Prochlorococcus marinus str. MIT 1013: one gene and its partner. The protein of the gene in region 1 interacts with the protein of each later gene in a pairwise test. Links are inferred from orthologs where the notes say so. Each region holds a gene or a part of one and is shown on either strand. Other genes may lie near its edges.

The links. The genes of interacting proteins can lie anywhere in the genome.
Region 2: the proteins of crtE (region 1) and purT interact in binary tests that used the Escherichia coli proteins (3 or more experiments, as listed by UniProt). The link is inferred for Prochlorococcus marinus str. MIT 1013 from one-to-one orthologs.

The regions. Positions count from the first base shown.
Region 1 is NZ_CP114778.1:681,266-684,278, forward strand. What follows is about bases 44-2,978. They hold crtE (geranylgeranyl diphosphate synthase CrtE), read right to left. Parts: upstream 1,994-2,978; coding sequence 1,094-1,993; downstream 44-1,093. Other genes in these bases: O5633_RS04435 (ATP-dependent DNA helicase), read right to left, coding at 44-585; O5633_RS04440 (divergent PAP2 family protein), read right to left, coding at 582-1,097; folD (bifunctional methylenetetrahydrofolate dehydrogenase/methenyltetrahydrofolate cyclohydrolase FolD), read right to left, coding at 2,036-2,947. Outside these bases: more of O5633_RS04435, read right to left, coding at 1-43.
Region 2 is NZ_CP114778.1:458,511-461,471, forward strand. What follows is about bases 1-2,883. They hold purT (formate-dependent phosphoribosylglycinamide formyltransferase), read right to left. Parts: upstream 2,083-2,883; coding sequence 919-2,082; downstream 1-918. Other genes in these bases: O5633_RS02755 (DUF4278 domain-containing protein), read right to left, coding at 1-45; O5633_RS02760 (hypothetical protein), read right to left, coding at 678-860; O5633_RS02770 (hypothetical protein), read left to right, coding at 2,520-2,735; O5633_RS02775 (DUF3804 family protein), read left to right, coding at 2,879-2,883. Outside these bases: more of O5633_RS02775, read left to right, coding at 2,884-2,961. UniProt on the Escherichia coli protein: Involved in the de novo purine biosynthesis. Catalyzes the transfer of formate to 5-phospho-ribosyl-glycinamide (GAR), producing 5-phospho-ribosyl-N-formylglycinamide (FGAR). Formate is provided by PurU via hydrolysis of 10-formyl-tetrahydrofolate.

The DNA of each region.
Region 1 (3,013 bases):
AGGTCCTTGATGACGAACAACTTCTCTAAGTTCAGTATTTACAGCTCTTTTCATTATAAAAACTGAGCTAGAACTCTCTCCCACTGGTGGAAGTTGAGCAGGATCACCTACGAAAACCAAACGCGTCGAGTTGCATCTTGCGCATTCAAGAGTGATCTCCAATAATTTGGAATCAATCATTGATGCTTCATCAATTAAAACAAGTCCTAAGTTTTCCAAAGAGTTCTCGGTTTGATCTGTTTTTTCACATATTTCTACATCTGCTTTTCTTTTTAACTTAAGTCGAAGCAAACGGTGAATGGTAGAAGGGAACCATGTGGGTTGAATAGATTCATTTTTCAAACCCTCCCTTAGTACGCCTACAGCTTTATGAGTGGGTGCAACTACGGTCCAACACAAACCTAACGCATCGACCTTTTTTAATAATTTCATAGATAAATATGTTTTTCCGCTACCTGCAAAGCCTTTCATTACAAAGGGTTTAAAGGAATATGGTGTCTCTAGCCATTCACAGAATAATTCAAGAGCTTTTTCTTGATCTTTAGTTAAAACAACACAATCTTCTTTTGTTTTTACTTCTTTCACAAAGAAACTAATCCAATCATTTGCAAAATATGCAAAGGGGAACCAATGAAAAAAATACCTGGCAAAGCCACAATTGGGCCAAGAAGACTTCCTACCAATACCTCGATTTTTGTATGCCCCAAAGATTCTTTTAAAGTAGTTTCTGAAGACAATTCGTTGGAATTATCTTTTGAAATTTGATTGACTTTTGCTGCTGTTAAGCCAGCCGATCTTCTTATTCCCGAAGCGTCGTACATCACAATAAAAGCAATTGTTGAAGCCAAAGCAAATACTGGATCATTAAAACCAAGCTCAAGTCCAACTCCTGCAGCGGTTCCTGTTACCAAAGCCGAATGACTTGAAGGCATACCACCTGTTTCGATAAGTACTGACGGTCTCCACTTTTGCTTAAAGATTAATTCAAATAATAATTTAGAAAATTGAGCAAGTCCACATGCTGCTAGGCCCCAAGCCAATACAGCATTATCAAGAATAAAAATAAATTGAAATTCGAAATCTGGATTAAGATTCATCTATCTCTACTTGTGATGTAATCAGCCAATGCAAGAAGAGGTTTTGATTTTTCTGGCCAAGGATTAAGAGCATTTTTTGCTTTAGCGACTAAAAGATCTGCTCTCCTTCTTGATTCATCAAGACCAAGCAATTTGGGATAAGTAGTCTTATCAGCAATTAAATCCTTTCCTGCTGTTTTGCCCAATACTTCACTACTTGCTGTTACATCAAGAATGTCATCAATTATTTGAAATGCCAAGCCAATCCCTCTTGCATAGACACTTAGTGCTTCCAGAAGCTTCTCATCAGCTCCGCCAATCAATGCTCCGCAAGTTACACATGCCTTGAGCAAAGCACCTGTTTTGTGAAGGTGAATGTACTCCAGAGTTTCTAAATCAACTTCTTTCCCTTCACAATCGAGATCAACTACTTGTCCTCCAACTAGTCCAGGAGCCCCAGCAACCAAAGAAAGCTCACCAACTATTTTCAATAGTCTCTCTGACGGTATTCCCTCTGTTCGAATTGACACCATCTCAAAAGCTCTAGTCAATAGAGCATCTCCAGCAAGTATGGCTACCGCATCTCCGTAGACTTTGTGATTCGTTGGACGCCCTCGACGAAGATCGTCATTATCCATTGAAGGTAGATCATCATGGATAAGAGACATTGTATGAATCATTTCCAGAGCAACTGCTGTAGGCAAAGCTTTTTCAACTTCGCCTCCAGCAAGTTCGCAGGCAGCAAGACAAAGTATTGGTCTTAATCTCTTTCCCCCCGCCAAAAGGGAATAGCGCATAGATTCTCTTAATTTTTCTGGCTTTTCAGGGCCCAGAGATGCATCCAGTGCATCTTCAACGCGAGTTCTAGATTTCTCTAGATACTCAGCGAAGTCAAAAGAAGCGATTGCTTCCTGCATGCAAAAAATCGATTCCTACCAATTCTCTCAGGACATTGTGATTCATGGAAGTAAATGACTAATAGTTAAAGGTAATCCACAATGTTTCTGCCACCTATCAACCGTATTTGTTAGAAGCATTGTTACTGTCATAGGCCCTACACCGCCTGGAACCGGAGAATAAGCAGCTACTTTATCTTCAATTTCAAATATCTTTACATCTCCACAAAGTTTACTCTTTTTAAGATTTTTCAAATCTTCTTGATCAGGCGAAAGTCTATGAATGCCAACATCAATAACCACGCAATTCTCGCTTACATGATTTTTCCCAATCAAAAAGGGCTTGCCAGTTGCTACTACAAGTAAATCAGCCTCCCTAGTCAAAGAAGGTAAATCTTTAGTTCTTGAATGAGCAACCGTGACAGTGGCATTTGCAGCTTCAAGCATTAATGCCATTGGCTTACCAACAAGAATGCTACGTCCAACAACTACTGCTCTTTTCCCTTCGATTTTGATTTGATTACGTTCAAGCAAAGACATAACACCAGCAGGAGTGCATGATCTTGGGCCTTTTTCTCCCTTTATTAATCTTCCTAAGTTCAAAGGATGTAAACCATCAGCATCCTTATCAGGATCAATACTCTTCAGCAAGGTAGCCTCATCAAGATGCGAGGGTAATGGAAGTTGCAATAGAATTCCATCAACATTCTTTTCTTGATTCAAACTTTTAATGATTTCTGTAAGTTCCTCCAATGAAATATCTTCTTTTAAATGCTTTGCAAAACTTCTAACACCTATTCGATCGCATGCTTTTTCTTTGTAATTGACATAAACTCCACTGGCAGGATCATTCCCAACCCTAATGACAGCAAGACCAGGGGGACGGTTCGCAACTTCCAAACCATCTTCGATAGCCTGTTGAAGTATATCTTCAATCTCCTTAGCAAGTTTTTTTCCATCTAAAATTTTTGGCATAAATAAAATGAATACGATTTCAATTAATCAACTCATTAAACCTAGCGTCAGGGCAGGTGAGAAAGT
Region 2 (2,961 bases), 220 kb from region 1 along the record:
TTTATGTTGAAGGTACTCTTTGCCTCTGTAAGTAAGAACAGTCATTGCTCTTTCTCGTAGTGCTCAAGACCCCGTTCCATGTCTCGAGTCTTACTGCAGCTTGAATTTAGCTGAACGTGTATCAAAAATAACAGAATTTATCTTTAAACGATGTTCCTCATGATACATAAAACAGTGAATTAAGTAGTGTTAACCGAAATAGTTGCATTTCTTACTAAAAAGCACCCTTAAATCACTAAGAAAGTTAATTATTTATCCTCATCTTTTTCTTTCTTAAACTAAACCAAACTTCCCCTTTCCCCTCTTCTTACAAAACTCATTAAAGAAAAAAAAGGTTCCTAATATGTCAAAGATTGTCAAAGTAATTAACGACTTAAACCCGGATGAAGCAATATTTTGAAAAATTGATTCAAATGCTTCCATAACACTTCAAGAAGGTAAACCATTCAGTAACCACACAAAAGCCTCGTTATTTAATACCCAGCTTCTAAAAAAAACTATCACTATTAAATTGATCAAAAGAAGCATGAACAAACGAAGTTTTGGATCCTCTATCCCCATAAATCTTTATATAAATAAGTTTTTGTTAGGCAAGGCCAGTTACAAAGATATTAACAATTATGGGCTACAGGAAGTTGGTAAGCAGTTAATAGAATATGTTTGATTTTCAGTCGGCTTTAAAAAGGCCTACCACCTTTACTTAAATAATCCATATATTTATCAGATTCTTTGAGGTAATAATTCCTGCTTTGACCAATATATCTAGCTTCAATCAAGAGATCCGTAACTTCAGGCCAAAAAGATTCAGGGACCAACTCAAGAGGGTTAATTGCGCGTGGATTCCAATTTAACTCAGTCAAAAATAGAAACCAAATCGACTTGCACTTAATAAAATCAGATAAACAATCTGAATTAAGATTATTCATTTATAAATTGGACTGACTGAGCTGCTTTATCAGCTTTGAATTTTGCCTCATCGAGGGTTTCAGCTTTTGCTACAGCTACTCCCATTCGACGACCTTCAGTAGAGCTCGGTTTGCCAAATATGAATACACCTGTATTCGATTGACTTAAGGCATCTTCAAGTCCCGTAAAAGCTATGTTTGAAGTTGTCTTGGAAGCCAAAATCACTCTACTCGCAGAAGCTTCATGACAAACAATTTCTGGAATGGGGATACCTAAAACAGCTCTAAGGTGTAATTCAAACTCATTTAAATTTTGGCTAATCAAGGTTACTAAACCTGTGTCATGTGGTCTTGGTGACAGCTCAGAAAAAATCACCTCCTCACCCTTAATAAAAAATTCAACGCCAAACAAACCAACTCCACCAAGATTATCAGTGACACATTTGGCTATCTTTTGAGCCTTATCTAAAACACTTTCAGTTAATGTAGCTGGTTGCCAACTACATTGATAATCTCCATTCTTTTGCTCGTGTCCTATCGGTGCACAAAATAATGTTTTACCATTAAATTGTCTAATAGTTAATAAAGTAATTTCTAAATCAAAATCAATAAATTCCTCTAATATAATTTTATTTGATTTACCTCTTGATTTTTCAATAGCCAAATCCCAAGCCCGGACTAAATCATTTTTATTATTAACTAAACTTTGTCCTTTACCTGAAGAACTCATAACTGGCTTAATTAATATAGGATAACCAATCCTCTCTGCATGCAAATTAAGCTCGGATTGATTCATCGCATAACTAAATTTTGCAGTTCTTATATTTAATTCGTTAGCAGCTAAATCTCTGATTTTATCTCTATTCATAGTTATTTCAGTGGCTCTAGCATTTGGTATTACTGTTATTTTTTGTTCGATTTCCTTTAATATATCTACTGCAAGAGCCTCAATTTCAGGAATAATTATATCAGGTTTACATTTATATATCACTTCTTTTAATTCTCTACCATTATTCATATTTAATACTTCGAATTGATCAGCTATCTGCATGGCTGGTGCATCATTATATCTGTCACATGCAATAACATAACAACCTAATCTTTTTGCAGCTATTGCCACCTCTTTCCCTAATTCTCCGCTACCTAAAAGCATTATTTTCTTTGGAAAAACGTTCATAATCATATCTATAGGTAAAAATATAAATTAATATAATATCTCTTAAACAGAATTGAAAATAAAAAAAAGAAGTAGAAATTAACAGAGGTACTGAATGGAAAATATAATTCTTATCTTAACAGAGCTCTTATTGTTGATGGATATAATCAATTAATCATTCGCGATTGTTTTTCGACTCAATAGGAAAGAATGATATTTCCACAACAACAAGTAATTTTGTATGACTACTTTTTAGTACTGCAATGGTATTGATTTTGGAAATTAGGTACAACCCTTTTGAAAACAATGAAAACAAGCTTATAAAAGAAATTCCTAATACAAAACCTATATCTAATTTTTGACGTTAGTCCTATAAAGAGCTGATTAGCTAAACAAGCTCTTTACGAGTGGAGAAAAGTTAGTTAAAAGGAAGGAATAACTTCGACTTTTTTATTGGAATGGTTGCTAAGAAGAAAATTAAAGACTTCAAGGATTTGGATCAGTTCCCAGATTTAAAAGAAGCTCTTGTACCAGCTATTAAGACATTACCCTCAGGTGCAATAAATACTAAAGTAATCATTACCGAAGGCGAAATTGTAGAGAGAGTTTATAAAACGCCAAAAGGTGAACTTATATCTCTTTTTGCAAATGATTTATCGAAAGAAGCTGCCTAAATTCTCTACTTAAAATCAGTTATTTTTGTATTTCTCTATAGAAAGGGTTGATTCATATTGTCAGCATAAGAAGAAAAGATGAAAAAGAAAACATCCAATAATTAGTAGATCTGTAATCCTAGTTTATAGTTTTTAATTGATCAATGTCTTCTAAAGAAGAAATCCTATCCATCCTAGAAGCCTTTGCCTCAAAAGAGAGAATGGGATCATTCTTTTTAGACAATGC